DNA from 2 places in the Streptomyces sp. NPDC047043 genome. Region 2 is predicted to be linked to the other one. Evidence: riboswitches for the same ligand, from Rfam matches in the RefSeq annotation. Region 2 holds a riboswitch; the other holds the start of a gene.
The links. A riboswitch is a leader RNA that binds a small molecule or an ion and turns the genes downstream of it on or off. The one in region 2 is predicted to bind ZMP and ZTP.
Positions count from the first base shown of each region.

Region 1: linked by a shared signal. The riboswitch ahead of ABZ880_RS25280 (glycine hydroxymethyltransferase) and the one ahead of ABZ880_RS13810 (bifunctional 5,10-methylenetetrahydrofolate dehydrogenase/5,10-methenyltetrahydrofolate cyclohydrolase) in region 2 are both predicted to bind ZMP and ZTP.

Region 1 covers NZ_JBEYVO010000016.1:89,191-99,471, reverse strand. Annotated here, with positions in the region: gene ABZ880_RS25290 (hypothetical protein) at 1-535, shown strand, start outside; gene ABZ880_RS25285 (hypothetical protein) at 743-1,321, shown strand; gene ABZ880_RS25280 (glycine hydroxymethyltransferase) at 1,417-2,868, opposite strand; ZMP/ZTP riboswitch at 2,912-3,001, opposite strand; gene rocD (ornithine--oxo-acid transaminase) at 3,103-4,308, shown strand; gene ABZ880_RS25270 (AraC family transcriptional regulator) at 4,432-5,493, shown strand; gene ABZ880_RS25265 (glutathionylspermidine synthase family protein) at 5,623-6,807, opposite strand; gene ABZ880_RS25260 (hypothetical protein) at 6,845-7,186, opposite strand; gene ABZ880_RS25255 (DMT family transporter) at 7,335-8,156, shown strand; gene ABZ880_RS25250 (DUF3050 domain-containing protein) at 8,855-9,634, opposite strand; gene ABZ880_RS25245 (hypothetical protein) at 9,906-10,281, shown strand, end outside.
Region 2 covers NZ_JBEYVO010000008.1:5,453-15,733, reverse strand. Annotated here, with positions in the region: gene ABZ880_RS13845 (ATP-grasp domain-containing protein) at 1-593, shown strand, start outside; gene ABZ880_RS13840 (IucA/IucC family protein) at 590-2,272, shown strand; gene ABZ880_RS13835 (MFS transporter) at 2,269-3,462, shown strand; gene ABZ880_RS13830 (IucA/IucC family protein) at 3,462-5,195, shown strand; gene ABZ880_RS13825 (type III PLP-dependent enzyme) at 5,192-6,394, shown strand; gene ABZ880_RS13820 (hypothetical protein) at 6,484-6,816, opposite strand; gene ABZ880_RS13815 (nuclear transport factor 2 family protein) at 6,989-7,354, shown strand; ZMP/ZTP riboswitch at 7,620-7,703, shown strand; gene ABZ880_RS13810 (bifunctional 5,10-methylenetetrahydrofolate dehydrogenase/5,10-methenyltetrahydrofolate cyclohydrolase) at 7,727-8,575, shown strand; gene ABZ880_RS13805 (CU044_5270 family protein) at 8,576-9,550, opposite strand; gene ABZ880_RS13800 (sigma-70 family RNA polymerase sigma factor) at 9,543-10,094, opposite strand; gene ctaD (cytochrome c oxidase subunit I) at 10,200-10,281, shown strand, end outside.

The sequences.
Region 1 (10,281 bases), on a different contig from region 2:
CGGCCCACCCGGCACCGGCACCCGGGAGAAGCCCCCGGGTCCTGATCTGGCCGGCGCACGCCAGATCAACGTCACGTGGCTGGCGCACGACATATCGCCCTGGCGGATGGACCGCGTCTTCCCCGTCGACTCGCGGACGGGCGCCGTCTGGATCCATACGGCGGCCAATGTGCCGGACAACCTCGACGGCTACTGGCACCGCGCCGGAAACCCGGCCCAGCTGCGCACCCTGCTCAAGAAGCTGGGCGTGATGGGCAAGGCCTCGGACGACGGTTACGTCGGCATCTTCCCGGCGCCCTGGCAATCGGAAGGGACGGATGCCGCGGCCACTCCTGACGCGGAGACGAAGAAGGTCACGGCCGGCAGCTCCGCGGCCGGGACGGATGACGGCACCGACTGGTGGTGGGCCCTGCCGGGCGCGGGGGCCGGGGCCCTGCTGGCGCTGGTTCTGCGGCCGTTCGCCTCGCGGGAGCCGTTGGTCCGGTGGCATCGGGGGCGGGAGCCCGGTGCCCGGCAGGAACTGCGTGACGTATGAGGACCGGAGGCTCGGGAGGGGGGACGGATGACACGCCGGAACAGGCGGTCGGGGGTACGGCCGGTACGACTTGCCGGCCTCGCGCAAGCGGCCGTGGCTTTGGTCGTGTGCGGCGCGTCGGCAGCCGGGGCGGTAGACGGGACGGACCGTTCTTACGCAACCGTCGTTGCCCTGCGGGCGCAGGGCCAGGACGTCCCCGACCTCGCGATGGTCGTCACGGGCGGCTCGGCGCGGACGACGGCGCTGCGTTCCGGGGAGCCGGAGTTCGCCCGGCTGTGGCAACTGCTGCAGCCGACGTACACCGGGACGGAGCGGGTGCCGGAGGCGTGGGCCGAGGGCCGGTATCCGCCGGTGCGGATCACCGTGGTCTGGGGGCAGACGGGAGTGGGCGGCTGGCCGCAGACGAACCGGCCGCCGGGCGGTGACGTGGCGGTCGAGCGGGAGGACCAGCTGTTCGTGGCCGCCGACGGTTCGCCCTGGGTGCGCACCGATCCCGCACCGGACGTGGAGGACGACGACATCCGCTGGCACCGAGCGCCACGCTCGGCTTACGAGCGGCTGGCTGTGTCGGGACTGCTCGGCATGTCCGAGCAGCAGACCGTCGCCGACGGGAGCTCCCCTTCGGGGACCGGCCCGGACGACGGCCGTCTTTGGTGGGCGGTGCCCGGGTTGGCCCTGGGTATCGCGGTCGGCGCCGGCGGCACGCTGCTGATACGCCGCGCGGCGGCCCGGCAGGGAGCCGGACCGCCGCGGGAGGAGCCACGACAGGAACTCATCGATCTTTGAAGGTCGATCTCCGAGCGTCGATCTCTGGGAGCCGATCTCCGAGAGTCGCGGGTCTTTGACAACTCAAGAGAGGGCGATTGGAGCGAGGGCGTTGGTCAGCCCAGGTCGATTTCCGGGTACAGCGGGAAGCCGGCCACGAGGTCGGTGGCGCGGCGGGAGATCTCGTCCGCGATCTTCGGGTCGAGGATGTGCTGGGCCTTGGAGGGGGCGCCCGACTTGGTGGTGCCCGGCTCGGCGGTGGTGAGGACGCGGTCGATCAGGCCCGCCACCTCGTCCATCTCCGCCGTGCCCAGGCCACGCGTGGTCAGGGCGGGGGTACCGATGCGGATGCCGGAGGTGTACCAGGCGCCGTTCGGGTCGGCCGGGATGGCGTTGCGGTTGGTGACGATGCCCGACTCGAGGAGGGCGGCCTCTGCCTGGCGGCCGGTGAGGCCGTAGGAGGAGGCGACGTCGATCAGGTTGAGGTGGTTGTCCGTGCCGCCGGTCACCAGGGTCGCGCCCCTGCGCATCAGGCCTTCGGCCAGCGCCCGGGAGTTGTCGACGATGCGCTGGGCGTAGTCCTGGAAGGAGGGCTGACGGGCCTCGGCGAGGGCGACGGCCTTGGCGGCCATGACGTGCGGGAGCGGGCCGCCGAGGACCATCGGGCAGCCGCGGTCGACCTGGTCCTTGAGGGAGTCGTCGCACAGGACCATGCCGCCGCGCGGGCCACGCAGCGACTTGTGGGTGGTGGTGGTGACGATCTGGGCGTGCGGGACCGGGTCGAAGTCGCCGGTCAGCACCTTGCCCGCGACCAGGCCGGCGAAGTGCGCCATGTCCACCATCAGGGTCGCCCCGACCTCGTCGGCGATCTCGCGCATGATGCGGAAGTTCACGAGGCGGGGGTAGGCGGAGTAGCCGGCGACGATGATCAGCGGCTTGAACTCGCGGGCCGAGACACGCAGGGCCTCGTAGTCGATGAGGCCGGTGGCCGGGTCGGTGCCGTAGGAGCGCTGGTCGAACATCTTGCCGGAGATGTTCGGGCGGAAGCCGTGGGTGAGGTGGCCGCCGGCGTCCAGGGACATGCCGAGCATGCGCTGGTTGCCGAAGGCCTGGCGGAGCTCGGCCCAGTCGGCGTCGGTGAGGTCGTTGACCTGGCGGGCACCGGCCTTCTCCAGGAAGGGGGCCTCGACCCGGTCGGCGAGCACGGACCAGAAGGCGACGAGGTTGGCGTCGATGCCGGAGTGCGGCTGGACGTAGGCGTGGCGGGCGCCGAACAGCGCCTTGGCGTGCTCGGCGGCGAGGGACTCGACGGTGTCGACGTTGCGACAGCCGGCGTAGAAGCGGCGACCGATGGTGCCCTCGGCGTACTTGTCGCTGAACCAGTTGCCCATCGTGAGGAGGGTGGCCGGGGAGGCGTAGTTCTCGGAGGCGATCAGCTTGAGCATCTCGCGCTGGTCGGCGACCTCCTGGCCGATGGCGTCGGCGACCCGCGGCTCGACCGCGCGGATCACGTCGAGGGCGGCGCGGAAGGCGGTGGACTCGGTGGACAGGGGCTGCTGCTCTGACATGTCGTCGGCCTCCGGACGGCGTGGCTTGAAGCGTTCACGGTTCACGGTTGGCCCAGGCGCACGGCACTCGCTCACACACAGGCCGCTCCCCGATGGTCGGTCCCATCCCAGCGCGCCAGTCACGGCCCGCGGATCAGCCTACCGGGCGCGTCGAAGCGCGGAGGTCCCGCGTCCACCATGCGAGCGACGATAGGAAAGGGGTCACCCCAGCACTCGGCACCTTCTGGAGAGCCCGTGACCGCTACGGAGACACTCATCGCCGCCGCCGACGCGCACAGTGCGCACAACTACCACCCGCTGCCCGTGGTCGTCGCCTCCGCGGAGGGGGCGTGGATGACGGATGTGGAGGGGAGGCGCTATCTGGATCTGCTGGCCGGCTACTCGGCGCTCAACTTCGGTCATCGCAACCGGCGGCTCGTCCACGCCGCGAAGGCGCAGCTGGAGCGGGTGACGCTGACCTCGCGGGCGTTTCATCACGATCGGTTCGCGGCGTTCTGCGCCGAGCTCGCCGAGCTGTGCGGGATGGAGATGGTGCTGCCGATGAACACGGGCGCGGAGGCGGTGGAGACCGCTGTGAAGACGGCCCGGAAGTGGGGGTACCGGGTCAAGCGCGTGCCGGCGGAGATGGCGAAGATCGTGGTCGCGGGCAACAACTTCCACGGCCGTACGACGACGATCATCAGCTTCTCCACCGACCCGGAGGCGCGGGCGGACTTCGGGCCGTACACACCGGGCTTCGAGATCGTTCCGTACGGGGATCTGACGGCGATGCGGGCGGCGATGACGGAGAACACCGTGGCGGTGCTGCTTGAGCCGATCCAGGGCGAGGCGGGGGTGCTGGTGCCGCCGGCCGGTTATCTGCCGGCGGTGCGGGAGCTGACGCGGGAGCGGAACGTGCTGTTCGTCGCCGATGAGATCCAGTCGGGGCTGGGGCGGACGGGACGGACGTTCGCGTGCGAGCACGAGGGTGTCGTACCGGATGTGTATGTGCTCGGGAAGGCGCTGGGCGGCGGGATCGTGCCCGTGTCGGCGGTGGTGTCGTCGGCCGCGGTGCTCGGGGTGTTCCGGCCCGGGGACCACGGGTCGACCTTCGGCGGGAATCCGCTGGCCTGTGCCGTGGCGCTGGAAGTGATCGCGATGCTGCGGACCGGCGAGTTCCAGGAGCGGGCGGCGGAGCTGGGCGCGCATCTGCACCGGGAGCTGCGGGAGTTGACCGACACGGGGCGGGTGACGGCGGTGCGCGGGCGTGGGCTGTGGGCGGGCGTCGACATCAGTCCCGCGTACGGGACGGGGCGGGAGGTGTCGGAGAAGCTGATGGACCGGGGTGTGCTGGTGAAGGACACACAGGGGGCGACGGTACGGATCGCGCCGCCACTGGTGATCGGGAAGGAGGACTTGGACTGGGGACTCGGTCAACTGCGGTCGGTGCTTGGGGTTTAGGAGCGGGAGGGAGTCATGTGCGGGGTCATCGGGCCGGGTTGGAGGACGGATGGCCCTAGGCCCGCGGTGGGCGGGCCGGGAGACTGACGGCTGTATGTCCGTACAGGGGGCGCGGCGAGAGGCATGGCCGTCATGGGCGAAGCCGGTTCGGGTGGGGTGGCGGGCGGCCGGGGGCTGCTCTTCGAGGGCCGTGATGTCGAGGAGCTGCACGCGCTCGTGAGTGCGCGGTTCGCGCCGCACCGGCTGACGGTGCTGGACGACCGTCCGGTCGACGGGCGCTTCCGGTGCGTGCACGAGGGGGCCGTGGCGCTGTACGAGCTGGGGTACGGGGCGGAGGTCGACGTCACGCCCGGGGAGTTGCCGGACTTCTACAACGTGCACGTTCCGCTCTCCGGGGACGGGGCCGTGACCGCGGACGGAGTGACGCTGTCCTCCGCGCTGAGCATCGTCAACCCGAGGCAGCGGCTGTCGATGCGGTGGAGCGGCGAGACCCTGAACCGGGTACTGATCATCCCCCGGCCCACCCTCGACCGGGCGCTCTGCGTCCGGCTCGGGGAGCTGCCGTCGGCGCCCTTGTTCTTCGCACCCGTGCTGGACCGGCGCGCGGGAGCGGTGCGGGCCTGGCTGCGGGTGGTGCGGGCGTTCGCGGAGTTCGCCGACTCGGAGCTGGCGGCGCGTTCGCCGCTGGGGATGGGGCACTTCGAGCAGCTCGTGGTCAACGGTCTGCTCGACGCCCAGCCGCACCGGCTGAGCGACACGGTGGTGGGCCGGGGACCGGCGGTCCTGCCCCGCGCGGTGCGCCGCGCCGCGGACTTCTGCGCCGAGCACGCTCAGGAGCCGATATCCGTGGCCGACATGGCGCTGGCGGCGCGGGTGAGTGTGCGAAGCCTGCGGGAGGGCTTTCGCACGCATCTGGCCACGACTCCGCTGGCGTACCTGCGCCGGGTCCGGCTGGATCTCGCCCGGCGCGATCTGCTCGCCATCGCTGAGGGGCATGCGCTCGGGACGGTCACCGATGTGGCGCTGCGCTGGGGGTTCGTGCATCTCGGGCGGTTCACCGGGCACTACCGGCAGTCGTACGGGGAGACGCCGTCGCAGACCTTGCGGGGCGGTCGGCGGCGGGCGGGGTCTGTGTCCGATCATGGGCCGGGAACTATCCACAAAGGGGTGCCGTTTCCGCCGTAATCGGATAGCCGCGCGGCGGGGCCGGAGCGATGCTGAAAGCCTGCCGCCCGGGTCGTGAAAAACAGGGTTCGGGGGAGCCGAGCCGGGCGGCAGCAGCGCTGTCCTCAGCGGGTTGCGCGAGCGGCGCCCTCAGCGGATCACATGAGGGACGAAGCGCGCGTATTCGTCCGTGACCAGGCCGGCCGACTCGCGGATGCCGAGGCCGGCCGACTCGTCCTCGACGACCCAGGCGCCCAGTACGACGTGGTTGCCGTCGAAGGTGGGCAGAGGGGCCAACTCCTGGTAGCAGCAGGCCTCTTCGCGCAGGATCGCCTCGGTGCCGGGCCTGTGGATCGTCACGCCGGCGCCCTCGCGGCCGAGCAGCGGCTTGGCGACGTAACCCGTCGTCCGGGCGAGCTCGCGCGGGCCGTCGAGGTAGGCGGGGAGGAGGTTCGGGTGGCCGGGGTACAGCTCCCAGAGGATGGCCAGCAGTGCCTTGTTGCTCAGGAGCATCTTCCAGGCCGGTTCGATCCACAGGGTCGTGCCCGTGCCGCCGCCGTTGTCGAGGGTGTCGAGGACGTGGTCCGCGAAGGCGTCGGTGGTCAGCCACTCCCAGGGGTAGAGCTTGAAGCAGCTGCGGATGAAGCGGAGTTGGTTGTCGACGAAGCGGCCGGACAGGTGGTCCCAACCGATCTCCTCCATGGAGATCCAGTCGGTGTCCAGGCCGGCCTGTTCGGCGGTCTCCTTCAGGTAGGCGACCGTCATCAGGTCCTCGCCGAGTTCGTCGTCCGAGGAGTGCGCGAAGTAGAGGGGGCTGCCGGGCGGGAGGAGGGGCGCCTGCTTCTTCCAGGCGGCGATCAGGCGTTCGTGGAGGGAGTTCCACTGGTCGGCGCCGGGGAAGCGCTCCTCCATCCAGAACCACTGGGGGGAGGCGGCCTCCACCAGTGAGGTGGGGGTGTCGGCGTTGTACTCCAGGAGCTTCGCCGGGCCCGTGCCGTCGTGGCGGAGGTCGAAACGGCCGTAGAGGGAAGGGAGTTCGGAGCGGCGGTGCCAGGCCTCGGCGACCGCGTGGGCGACGCGCGGGTCGGTGATGCCGAGGTCGGCGAAGCGGCCGGTGGTGACGATGTGGTCGGCTGCCGCCAGGCACATGCGGTGGAGTTCCTCGACGGTCTCCTCCAGGGCCTCGACCTCGGCGAGGGCGAAGGAGTAGTAGGCGCTCTCGTCCCAGTAGGGGCGCAGGGAACCGTCGGGGTGGCGGGTGAGGGGGTAGACGAGGCCCTGTTCCTCGACGGTCTGCTGCCAGCCGGGGCGGGGGGTGATGGTGTGACGTTCCATGGCGGGGCGGGTCCTGATCGAGGGTCTTGGTCCTGGTTCAGCCGCCGGAGCTGCCCTTGCCGCTGCCGAAGCCGCCGCGGGAGACGCCGTGGCCGCCGCCGGAACCGCTGGAGGCCTTGCGGGGCTTGGTGAAGGAGCCGCCTTCGACCCAGGTGCCCTGCTTGTTGCCGCCGTAGTACCAGGCGCCGTTCGCCCCGGCCTTGGTGGATGTGCAGTTCTTGTCGGCGACGACCTTGTAGCCCTTGGAGAGGTTGTAGCTGTCGCGGTCGACGCAGCGCTTGTCGGGGTCGGAGGAACAGGCGGTGAGGGCGGCCGCGAGGAGTCCCATGCCGCCGAGTACGACCGTGCCCGAGCGAAGTTGGCGGCGTGCGTCTGCCATGTCCGTGTCCCCCGTTGTCCTGCTGTCCCTGTCGTGCTGTCGACTTCAGCGTGTCGACTGTGAGGTCAGCCTAGAGATGAGTGTGAGAGTGCGTGCACGCGCCCCGTGCTGCCCGCCCCTCCCCTACAGTCACTTTGTGATCTTTGGGATGGTGTGCGCGCTCGGTGCGGCGGTCTGCTTCGGTACGGCGACGGTGTTGCAGGCGGTCGCGGCGCGGGCGGCCGGTGCGGGTGGGGGCGGGGAGGCGGCGCTGCTGCTGCGGGCGCTGCGGCAGTGGCGGTATCTGGCGGGGCTGGCGCTGGACGGGCTGGGGTTTCTGCTGCAGATCGCGGCGCTGCGGTCGATTCCCATCTATGCGGTTGCGGCGGCCCTGGCGTCCAGCCTGGCGGTGACGGGTGTGGTCGCGGCGCGGCTGCTGCAGGTACGGCTGAGCCGGACGGAGTGGGGCGCGGTGGGGGTGGTGTGCGCCGGGCTCGCGATGCTGGGGCTGGCGTCCGGGGGTGAGGGGGACCGCGAGGGATCCATGGCGCTGAAGTGGACGATGCTCGCGGTCGCCGTAGCCGTGCTGGCACTCGGACTGGTCGGTGGGCGGTGGTCCGGGCGGGGGCGGGCGTTGGTGCTCGGGCTGGGGGCCGGGTTCGGGTTCGGGGTGGTGGAGGTGTCGGTACGGCTGATCGACTCACTCGCGCCGTCGGACCTGCTGGCCAACCCGGCGACGTACGCCCTGCTCATCGGTGGCGGCGCCGCGTTCCTGCTGCTGACGTCGGCGCTGCAACGCGGGTCGGTGACCACGGCCACCGCCGGCATGGTGATCGGCGAGACGATCGGCCCGGCGGCGGTGGGGGTGATCTGGCTCGGCGACCGCACACGCGAAGGGCTCGAGTGGCTGGCGGTGTTGGGCTTCGTCGTGGCGGTGGCGGGAGCGCTGGCACTGGCACGCTTCGGGGAGGCACCGGCAGAGGAGACCTGACGGCCGCACCCCTCGGACTTCGCCCTGCGGCAACCGTCCGGCCTTCAGACCTCGCCCGGCAACGGGTGTCCACCCCGTCGACTTCCGCCCCACGACAGCCGTCCACACGCCTCCGGCCTCACCCCACAGCGGGCACCCAACGACCCGGTCCCCGCCCCACAGCGCCATCCTCCGCCCGGCTCACCCGGAGGCATCCACCCACATCCCCTGGCCCTGCCAACAACGGCCGTCCGCCCCGTCAGCTTCACCCCGCGACAGCCCTTCGCACACCTGCGGCCCCGCCCCACAGCACCATCCACCGCCCCGGGGGCCCCACCCCACAGCGCCATCCTCCGCCCGGCTCACCCGGAAGCATCCACCCACACCCCCCTGACCCTGCCAACAACGGCCGTCCAACCCGTCAGCTTCACCCCGCGACAGCCGTCCACAGACCTCCGGCCCCAACCCCAGCAGGCACCCAACAACCCGGGCCCCACCCCACAGCGCCATCCACCCCCCGGCCCCCCGAAGGCATCCACCCACATCCACCCACAACCCCCTGACCCTGCCGACGACAGCTGTCCGACCCCTTCGGCCTCGTCCCGCCACGCGCAGCCACCCCTGTTCCTGCCCGCGGAAGTCCCCCTCCGTCCAGCCCCGCCCGCGTCAGCCGCCCCCTCCCTCCGGCCCGGCCCGCGCCGCGCCGACCGCCCACCTCCTCACCCCATAGCCCCCAAAATCCCGTCCCACAGCCGCGACCTCGCCTCCAGTGCCAGCGTCGCCGTTTCCACCGCCTGCTCCCAGCGGGTGTCGTCCGTGCCGCACAGGTCGGCGACCATCTGCATGGCCATCGGGGTGTGTTCCTCGCCGTCGACCTCGATGTGGCGGGCCAGGTAGTCGCAGAAGAGGGGGAAGCGTTCCGTGCCCTCCTTCTTGATGACCTGGTCGAACATGTCGGGGATCAGGTCCTCGCGGGAGAAGGCGAAGGCGGCCGCCCGGCAGTGCAGGGGGCGGTCCTCGATGATCGCGAAGGTGGTGCGTACGAACTCGTCGGCGGGGGCCGGGACTTGGGCACCGCGCAGGGCCGCAGGCACACCGTGGCCCTCCGTCAGAAGCGCGAGGAACGTGTCGATGCGGGTCGTGTCCGCCGACGCCTCGTCCATGCCGGCGCGGTACAGCTCGAAGTGGCTCGTGAAGCCGCCGTTGAGTTCGTCGCTCTCCTCGACCAGCACGATGTCGTTGATGAGCCGTCGGCTGACCTCCGAACCGTGCGGCACCCAAGGGACGTCGACGCAAGTGAGGTCGCGCTGCAGCGACTTCAGCAGGGACATGAAGTCCCACACCGCGAACACGTGGTGCGACATGAAGGTCGCCATGTCCGCCCGGGTGTTTATCCGCTGGTAAATCGGGTGCGCGGTCACTTCCTTCCGGGCGGATTCGATCACGGAGCGGGCCCGGTCAATTCCCTCGTGGTTCATATCCCAGTCGTACCTGGACATGGACACGCATCTCCTTCGGTCGGGAAATCGAGTGAGAGGGAAGCGATCGTGCAGCTATTTCGACTCAACCGGCAAGCGCTTCCCCGAATTTGGGGAAAGTTACTTGCAGTACGGATCGACAGAGCGCAACAAGGCGATAGAAAGGCTGGCAAAGAGTCACGATCCGGACAGTCGAAAAAACTTCGTTGAATATTTGAACGTGCTGTGGAGGCGTTGCGTACTGGACGGCGTGACCAGTAATCCCGTCACCGTCACCGTGGCCTATCACGTGATGCCGGGCCGCGAGTCCGAGTTCCACTCGTGGGGGTGGGCGATGCTGGGCGCAAGCGCGCAGCAACCGGGCTTCCTGGGGGGTGGCGTCCTTGTCGACCGAGAGGCGGAGTGGCATGTGGTCTATCGCTTCGCCAGCGAGGGGACGGCCCAGGCCTGGGAGGACTCAACGGCCCGCGCTCAGTGGGACGTTCGGGTGGCGGACGTCGCGCGGCAGACCGAGCGGCGGAGCGTGCGGGGCTCCAAGCTGTGGTTCGACTCCCAGACCACCGTTCCGAAGGCACCCACCCCTCCGCCGAAATGGAAACTGTGGTTCATCAACATGAGCGCGGTTTTCCCGCCGGTGCTCCTGTTCAATCTGATCGTCATTCCCTATC
Region 2 (10,281 bases):
ACGGACAAGTCCGCCATGTCCTGGGCGGTTTCCACACCGAGCTGTCGCCGCCGCCGTACTTCATCGAGGAACGCCTCACGTTCGTCCCCGCACACCCCGAGCCGGTCGTCGCGCAGGTCCTCGCCCAACTGGACGCCCTCGGCGTCGGCTTCGGCGCCTGTCACACCGAGTTCGTGGTGCACGACGGCCGGGCGCGGATCATCGAGGTCAACTACCGCGCCATCGGCGACCAGTGCGACCTGCTGCTGGCCCGACTGCTGCGGATACCTCTCTTCGAGCTGATCCTGCGCACCCACTTGGGCGAGCCGCTCCCCGCCGACCTGGGCGCCCGCCGCGACGGCGCCGCGCGTGTGGAGTACCCGTGCGCCGACGGCGCCGGAACCCTCACCCACGCCCCGGCCGCCGCCGAACTCACCGTCGGCAACGTGCATCTGACGTACCGTCCGCTGCGCAAGGTGGGCGAGCGCCACGAGCTGTACCGCACCAACCGCGACTACCTCGGCGTCCTGCGGGCCGTCGGCACCGACGAGGCGACGGTCGACCGGATGTCGGCCGACTTCCTGGGCGCACAGCGCTGGGAGATCCAGCCGTGACCGCGCCCACCGTGACGGACGGCTGCGAGGCGCAACTGGTCACGCGAGTGCTGAGCGCATTGCTGCGCGAGGACGTGGTCGGCCTGCGCACCCGCAGCACGCTCCGGCACCTGCCGGACGGCGACTGGCTGCGGCTGCCCGCCGGGGAGGGCGACGCCCTGCTGCTCCCCGTGGCCGAGGACGGCTACCAGTGCGCGTACGCGGCCCGGCTGCCCCTCCTCGTCCGCGAGTCCGACGGCTCCGAGCTGACCTCGTACGACGTGGTGCTCGGCGCGCTGCGGGCGCTCGCCGAGTCGGAGGACCGGGGCGGTTTCGACGCCTTCGTCGAAGAGTGCCGGCAGACGCTGGCCACGCTGCGGCTGCACGCGGCGACGCGGGCGGAGGTCATGGCACGGCTCGGCGAACCGACCACCGGCCTCGACGGCAGCCTGGCGTACGACGCGCTCGCCGCCCGTCTCGACCATCCCGTCTACCCGACCGCGCGCGGCCGCTCGGGGCTCACCGAGGACCAACTGCGCGCCTACGCACCGGAGTTCCGTCCGCGTTTCGCACTGCGCTGGCTCGCCGTGCCCCGGGAAACCGTCACAATGACCGGCAGCCTCCCGGAGGTCTGGCCGAGGCACACGGCGCTCGGCATGGATGCGCTGCAGGACACCCATGTGCCCCTGCCCGTCCATCCGTTGACCGTCGAGGCCCTGTCTGCCGTCGGTCTCCCGGACGGCGCGGTCCTCGCCGATCGCGCCCACCTGAACGTGGTACCTACCCTGTCGATGCGCACCGTCGCCACGGTCGCGGACCCGGCCCTGCATCTCAAACTCCCCCTGGCCACCGCGACATTGGGCCTGCGCAACAAGCGGACCGTCAAGCCCGGCACGCTGGTCGACGGGGCGGCCGGGCAACGGCTGCTGGAAGCCGTGATCGCCCGCGAGCCGCGCTTCCGGGACACCATCCTGCACGCCGACGAGACAACGTACGCGCACGCCGACCACGAGCTGCTGGCCGTCCTGTGCCGCCGCTACCCGGCCGGCCTCGACGACGCGACACTCGTGCCGCTGGCCGCCCTCCTTGCCGAGGCGCCCGACGGGCGGCAGGTCGTCGACCACCTCGCCGACCGCTTCTACGGCGGCGACCCGCTCGCCCTGCTGGACGCCCTCCTGACGCTGCTGTTCGACTGGCAGACCACGCTGTTCGGCTACGGCATCGCGCTGGAGTCGCACCAGCAGAACATCTCGGTGGTGCTGCGGCCGGGCGAACTGCGGCTGCTGTTCAAGGACAACGACGGCCCGCGCATCAACTCCCTGCGACTGGACGCCGTACTCCCGGGGCCGTGGGGCTTCGACGACGAGCGGATCTTCGGTGAGGACGACGGGCCGGTCGCCGACGTGTTCGCGACCATCACCCTCCATCTGTGTGCGGGCGCCTACGCGTTCGGGCTGCCGAAGCACCGCGGGGCCCTACTGGATCTCATACGCACCCGGCTGACGGATGCGGTGGACCGACTCGGCGGCGATGCCGGAGCCGTCCTGCGCGCCCGCGTTCTGGAGGCGCCGCGACTGCCGGTGAAGGCGATGGTGACGGCCGGGACGCTGCTGTCCAAGGAGCGCTCGGGTGCCGCCGACATCAACAAGCACTACACGACCGGCCCCAACTACCTGCTGCCCGGCGGTGGTTCGGCATGAGCACCCAGGCTCTGCGGATGCCGCGGTCCGGGTTCGGCCGCGGTCATGTGCACGCGGTGGCCGGCTGCTACTTCGTGGCGTCCTTCGCAGCGCTCGGACTGCCGCCGTATCTCACCGAGATCCTCCCGGAGTTGGGCGACCACCGGGCCCGCTGGGCGGGCGTGCTCTATGTCGTCCCGACCGTGTTCGGGGCGCTGGGTGCCCCGCTGTGGGGGCGGCTGGCGGATCGCTACGGCCGCAAACGGCTGCTGCTGCGCGCCCAGTTGGGGCTCGCGGTGGCCTTCCTGCTGGCCGGCTGGGCGGACTCACTGGTCACCTTCACGGTGGCGCTCGTGCTCCAGGGCGTCCTGGGCGGCACGTTCGCCGCGTCCAACGGATACCTGGGCGCCGCCCTGGAGGGCCCGGCCCTGTCCAAGGCGCTCACGTTGATGCAGGGCAGTGCGCGGGCCGCGCTGGTCGTGGCGCCGATCGTGGTCGGCTCGCTGTCCGGGTGGCTGTCGCCGCAGCGCCAGTACGCCCTGCTCGCCGTACTGCCGCTCACGGCCGCCCTGTTGCTCGCGGCACTGCCCGAACCGGAGCCCGTGGAGCAGCCTCAGGGCGAACCCGCGACGGAGCAGGCGATGCCGATGGTCTCGCTGAAGACCCTGTACGGCCTGGAGTTCGCGTTCGTGTTCTCCACCGTCATCTCCTTCCCGTACCTGATCGCGCTCGTCGACGACCGGCTGCCCGGAACCTCGCCCGCGCTGTCCGGTGTGCTGTTCGCCCTGCCCCACCTGGTCTATCTGGTGTCGGCACTGGCGGTGCACGCCGCGTTCCGGGACCGTCCGCGAGCCGGGATAGCGCTCGGCTTCGCCTGTATCGCGCTCGGGCTGGCCGGGCACGGGGTCGCCGGTTCGCTGACCGCGCTGATAGCCGTACGACTGCTGCTGGGCGCCGGTCTCACGCTCGGCCTGGTGTGTCTGTCGTTGCTGGCCGCCGACTGCGCCAAGGGCCGTGCGCCGGGCGGCATGTTCGGCTCGCTGGAGTTCTTCTCCAAGGCCGGCGCGGTCGCCGCCGGCGTGGCCGCGGCGGCGGGCAGCGCCCGCTTCGGACCGGCCGCACCCGTGCTGATCGGCGGCACCGCGGCCGCCGTCACCGTCCTCGCGACCCTCCTGACCACCCTGAACCACCGCACCCGCCGGAGCCGCTGATGCCTTCCCTGACCGACTCGCTCGGCAGCACCGCCGCCCCCGCCGCCCTGCCCACCGCCGGCGAGGCGACGGCCCACACCCTCCTCAACTGCCTGCTGCGCGAGGTGTCCGGACCGGAGCACCAGTCCGTCGTCACCGACGGCCACCTGCTGGTGCGCCTGCCGCGCCGCGGGATCCTGCTGCGCGTCGCCCTGCGCCGCACCTCGCTGCTCGGTGCGCACCGGTTCACGGGTGCGGTCAGCGAACAGCGCGAGGGCGAATGGGTCGAGGTGGACTGGCGGCGACTCGCCGAGTACACGCACGACGAGCTTTCGCTGCGTACGGGGGTGCGCAACGAGGAGTTCCTGGAGCAACTCGCCTCCAGCCACGCGGCCGTGGCGACCTCGCTTGCGGCCACGCGCGCCGTGTCGGCCCCGGACGACCGGCTCTCGGCCTACCTGGCCTCCGAACAGTCCCTGCTGTTCGGCCACCGCTTCCACCCGACGCCCAAGGCCCGTACCGGCGACCCGCGCGCCTGGTCCGCGTACGCCCCGGAGGTCGGCGCCTCCTTCCCGCTGCGGCACCTCGCGGTCCGCGCCGGACTGATCGCCGAGGAGTACGCCGACGCCTCGGCCGTCGTCCCGCTGGACAGGCTGCGCTCGGACCTCCCCGACGGCTACCGGCTGCTGCCCGCCCACCCCTGGCAGTACGAGACGCTGCGCGAACACCCCTTGCTGCGCGCCGCCCTCGACCGCGGCGACGTCCTCGACCTCGGCCCGGGCGGGCGGCCCTTCGCCGCCACCGCGTCGGTGCGCACGCTCTACGACGGGGAGAGCTTCCTCAAGTTCAGCCTGAACGTGCGGATCACCAACTGTCTGCGCAAGAACAGCAGTTACGAGCTGTCCGGTGCCGTCGCCCTGACCCGCGCCCTGGCCCCGGCCCTCGCCGAGCTGGCCGAGCGCTTCCCCCACAGCGCGGTCCTCCGCGAGCCCGCCTACCGCACGCTCGCCCTCCCCCGCCCGGACGGTGCCCCGGACCGCGAGCTTCTGGAGGGCTTCGGCGTCATCGTGCGCGAGGGCCTCCCGCACCGCCTCGCCCCGGGCACCACCCCCCTGCTCGCGGCAGCCGTCGCCGACGAGTACCCGACCGGCGCCGCCCACATCTCCCGCCTGCTGGAGGGTGCGGACGTCCGGACGGCTCTCGCCTGGTGGTCGTCGTATCTGGACCTGCTCGTCCCGCCCGTCCTGTCCGCCTACTTCGAGCACGGGCTGGTCCTGGAACCGCACCTCCAGAACGTCCTGATCTGCGTCGACGGTGACGGCATGCCCGCCCAGGTGCTCTTCCGCGACCTGGAGGGCACCAAGCTCGTCCCCGAGCACCACGCCGAGACGCTGTCGGCGCTGCCGCCCGAGGTCGCGGGTCCGATGACGTACGACGCACAGCGCGGCTGGGACCGGGTCGTCTACTGCCTGCTGGTCAACCACGTCGCCGAACTGCTCGCCGCGCTCGCCGACCTGCACCCGCAGACGGAGGCCGCGCTGTGGGCCCGGGTGCGCGCCACGCTCGAGGCACACGCCGACGAGTACGGCTGCCCGCCCCGGCTGGCCGCCCTGCTCGCCGGAGTGCCGCTGCCCGCCAAGGCCAACCTGCTCACCCGTTGGGAGCGCAAGGCCGATCGGGACGCCGGCTACGTCCGGCTGCCGTCCCCGCTCGCCGAGGACATCCTGCGCGACTCGAACGGAAGCCGCCGATGACCGCCCCGACACCCGCGGTCCGCGACCGCGTCCTGTCCCTGCCGTCCGCCGAACTGCCCGCGTATCTCTACGACTTGGCGGCCCTGCGCAGGCACGCCGCCGCCGTGCGGGACGCCCTGCCCGAGCGGGTCGAGCTGTACTACGCCGCCAAGGCGAACCCGGAGCCGGAGATCCTCGCCGCGCTGGGCCCGTACGTCGACGGGTACGAGGTCTCCTCGGGCGGTGAACTCACCCATGTCGCCAAGGCCGTTCCGGGCCGGCCGCTCGCCTTCGGCGGTCCCGGCAAGACCCCCGCCGAGGTGACGGCGGCGCTGGAACTGGGCGTCGACCGTTTCCATGTGGAGAGCGAGTACGAGCTGCGCATGCTGGCCGAGTTGGCGCGCAGCTCCGCGCCGGGACGGCGGGTGGCGGTGCTGCCTCGCGTCAACCTGCCCGTCGCGGACGGGTCGTTGGCGGGGAGTTCACTGGCGATGGGCGGCCGTCCGACACCGTTCGGTCTTGATCCGGTGCAGGCGGTCGAGGTTGTCCGTGCCCTCGCCGACGGGATGTATCCGAACCTCGAACTGCGTGGCATTCACGCCCACTTGGCCAGCGGGCTGGAGGCCGCGGAGCAGCTGGCGGTGGCCGAGTCCGCCGTGACTTGGGCCATGGGCCTCGGCGTTCGGCTCGCCGAGGTGAACGTCGGCGGCGGCATGACCGTCGACTACACCGACCCCGGCCGCCGCTTCGACTGGACCGCATACGGCGAAGGGCTCGCCCGGCTGACCGAGGCACACCCCGGGCTGACCCTGCGCATCGAGCCGGGGCGGGCGCTGACGGCCTACTGCGGCTGGTACGCCACCGAGGTGCTGGACGTGAAGCACAGTCACGGCGAGGAGTTCGGCGTCGTCCGGGGCGGGACCCACCATCTGCGGACCCCGGCGACGAAGGGGCACGACCAGCCCTGTTCCGTACTGCCGGTGGACGCCTGGCCGCACCCGTGGCCGCGGTCGGCGGCCGAGGGCGAGCAGGTGACGCTGGCCGGGCAGCTGTGCACCCCGAAGGACGTCCTGGCCCGGCGTGTCCCGGCGCCCGGGCTCAGGGCGGGCGACCGGGTGGTGTTCTCGCTGGCGGGCGCCTACGCGTGGAACATCTCCCACCACGACTTCCTGATGCACCCCGGGCCCGGCTTCCACTTCCTCGACATGTCCGCCACGTGAAAGCCAATTCACACAGCGGACGTCAGAGCGGAGGGCCGCCCGGCCTCCGGACGGCCCTCCACGAGACGCGCGATACGGCGTCGATCCGCTCAACGGCCCCAAGCAGCCCAGTTGGCCTGCATGTCGGCGGCCCGGTGCAACTGCTTGAGATCCCTGATGTTCCTGAGCTGCTCCACCTGCTCGGGCCGCGGAGCCTGCGGCTTGGTCTCCTCGGTCTCCCTGGTCGCCACGGGCTCCTTGCGCTCCACCGGCACGGCAGTGGCGCTGAGCGCGTCGACCGTGGTGATCGGGTTGAGCAGGTCGGTGCCCGGGACAGCCGCGTTCGCGACCGCCGCTTCGTCCGCATGCGCCAGCGGCGCGACGAGGCCGGTGAGCCCTGCGGCGAGACCAACGGCGGTGACGATACGTCGTGTTGAGATCATGCATTCAGCAACGGAACCGGGCGCCCGGCGGACACGGGGGTGCCGCCCCGCTCACCCGTCAGGCGCAGCGGTCGGCTGCGCTTGCCGAGCCTGCCGGGGCGGAGGAGTCTCGAAGGTGAGCCCCCTCGCGGCCCGTGCTCCCGTCGGGTCGCGGCCCTCGAAGGAGGTCACCATGGGCACCGCGGCAACGCCCGCCTTCAGCGCCGACACTCTGCGCCGGGGCGTAGAAGCACACACGGCGGCAGATCTTCTGTCGCTCTACGCGGACGATGCGCAGATACGCATCGTGGACCGCAACACCCAACCCAGCCAGCCCAAGATCCTGCGCGGTCGCGACGAGATCGGGGCACTGTTCGAGGACATCTACAGCCGTGACATGACGCACAAAGTGGACCAGTGCATCATCCAGGGCGACCATGCCGCCTACAGCCAGTCGTGCCAGTACTCGGACGGGACGCGTGTCCTGGCCGAGTCGATGATCACGCTGCGCGACGGAAAGATCACAGAAGAGGTCCTGATCCAGGCATGGGACGAGTAGGAAGCAGAACCGCGAGGGTCCAGGTCACAACCCGGCTGACCTGGACCTTCTCGGCGCGTGCGGCGCTGGGTCGAGTGCGTACGGCCCGGCCCCGACGCCCGGGGCCGGTTTCCGCGGCAGAAGGCCTGGCGTCCGTCGCTCTGCTGCGGTCCGTGCTGCGGGCGGTGCGACCTCGCCCGCTTCCGCCGGCACAGCATGCCGGCCGTGCACGCAGACGGCGCATCCTGCGTCACCGATGAGCCGTACCCACGCCCCCGGTTAGGCTGATGGCGGCCGTGACTGGCGCTGAGGTGGAGCACCACCGGGGAGCGGCCACGCAGAGTCGATGCCGTGCGCCTGGGCGATCCCGTCACACCAGCCCAGGAGTGGATCATGTCTCAGGCCCGGCTCATCGACGGCACCGCGCTCGCCCGGCGCAGCGTCGAGGACACCGCCAAGCGTGCGGCCGCCCTTACGGAAACCACGGGCACGCCCCCCTGTCTGGCGACGGTGCTGGTCGGCGAGGACCCCGCCTCCGTCACGTACGTCCGCATGAAGCAGAACCGCTGCCGCAAGGCCGGCATCGAGTCCCGACACGTGGCGCTGCCCGCCGCCACGACCACCGAAGAACTCGTAGGAAAACTCCGGGAGTTGTCGCAGGACCCCGCTGTGCACGGCATCCTGCTCCAGCATCCGATGGGCGAACACATCGACGAGCGGGCCGCGTTCGAGGCGATCGCGCCCGAGAAGGACGTCGACGGTGTCACGTTCGCCTCGTTCGCGACGATGAGCTTCGGCCTGCCGGGTTTCGTGTCCTGCACGCCCGGCGGGATCATGCGGCTGCCCGACGAGTACGACGTCGACCCGTCCGGGAAGCGGGCCGTGGTCGTGGGCCGCAGCGCCATCCTCGGCAAGCCGGTCGGCATGCTGCTGCTCGCCCGCGACGCGACGGTGACGTACTGCCACTCACGCACCCGGGACCTGTCGTCGGTGGTCCGGGAGGCGGACATCGTGGTCGCCGCCGTGGGGCGGCCGCGGCTGATCCGGGGCGCGGACATCAAGCCCGGCGCCGTCGTGATCGACGCCGGGTACAACCCGGGCAACGTCGGCGACGTCGACTTCGACTCCGCGCTGGAGCGGGCCTCGCTCATCACTCCGGTGCCGGGCGGGGTCGGCCCGATGACGATCGCCACGCTGCTGGAGCAGACCGTCGATGCCGCCGCCCGGCAGCTCGGGGTGTGATCAGCGCATCCAGGCGCTGTACTCCTCGACGTCCCCGGCCTTGACGCCGTACTCCCGCTCCGCCTCGGTCAGGACTGTCTCCAGGCCGAGGACGGCGCCGGTGGCCGGGTCCATGATCAGCATCCGGCGGAAGCCGGAGCCCTCGTACACATAGACCTGGCCGCGCCGCCCGAGCCGGTCGGTCACCTGGCCGGCCGGGCGCAGCCCCTCGGTGTCCGCCAGGAGCCGGGCGAGCGTCGCGGACTCGCGGGCGCCGAGGGTCCAGTGGTCGAGCAACACCTGGACGCCGTCGAGGAGTTCGGGGGTGCCGAACTTCGTGTGGGTGTACGTGGCCTCCTTCAGGTAGGCCCGCAGCTGTGCCGTGTCGTGCGGCGGCGGGGACTCGGGGGGTGCGTCGCTCCAGCTCGGCGGATAGGTCTGCCGGCTGATGACGTGGCCGTCCTCGACCAGGTGGGGAGCGTCGCCGTCGTCGCGCAGGACCGGCCGGCCGGGGTGCCGCGGGTCGGTGGCCACCACCAGCTCGGTGTGGCTGCCGTCGGCCTTCCAGCGCACGACCCGCTCCTCGGGCAGGGTGACCGGGGGCCTGTCGTCGCTCATGCCCATGCTCCAGGACTGCACGTGCGTACCCATGCGCAGCTTCGGCGCACCGCCCTTCATGGCCAACTGCTGTGCCCGGTCTGCCAGTTGGTCCAGGGATACGGGGGTGGAGTCGGCCTGGACGACCAGTGCGCGGGGTGCGGCGATGGCCGGGGTGGTGCTCGGACCGCCGAGTGTCAGCGTCAGGGCGGTCGCGGCGACGACGGCGGTGGCCGCTAGGCCCCAGACCAGCCGGGTGCGGCGACGGGGCGCTGGCCGGTCGTGCAGCAGCCGGTTGAGCCGCCGCTCGGCGCTGTGGTCCAGGGGGCCCTCCCCGTAGTGGGGGCCGTCGGCCGGCACCGGGTTGGCGCGGCGCAGGAGTTCGAGTTCGTCAGCCATGGCCGTGTTCCTTCGAGGGGGTCGCGTCGGCGGAGGTCGCGGTGGGACGCACGCGGTCTATCTCGGCTCTCAGCCGGCGCCGGGCGCGGTGCAGCCGCATCGACGCGGCCCGAGTGCCGCAGCCGAGGGCGACGGCGACCTCGTCGATGCCCAGTTCCTCCCATGCCGTCAGGCGCAGCACCTCCTGGTCGCCCTCGGACAGCCGGGCCAGCGCGTCGTGCACCCAACCGCCGGGGGCCTCCGCGTCGGGGCTCGCAACGACCTGCCGGCCGTGCGCGGTCTCGTCGTTGCCCAGGCGGTCGACCAGCCGCCGGCGACGTCCGTAGCCGCGTACCGCGTTCGACAGGCAGTTGCGTGCCACGCCGTACAGCCAGGGCAGCGGGGACCCCGGAAGGTCGGCCCGGCGTCGCCAGGCGACCGTGAACACCTCCGCCACCACTTCCTCCACCTCGCCGGCCCGCCCGTCCAGTCGCCGCGCGACATAGCGGCTGACCGCCCAGTAGTGCTCGCGATAGGCAGCGGCGAAGATCTCGTCGTTGCTCATGTTCCGTTCGTGTCCGGCACCATCCGGATCGTCACACCCGTTTCCGTGATTCTCCTCGCGTCACTCGAGTGTGACCGGCGTGCCCGGAGCGGACACAGGCGGGGCATGAGGCACCTCAAGTGGCTGACGACCACCGACCACAAGACGATCGGGACGCTCTACCTGGTCACGTCGTTCTCGTTCTTCT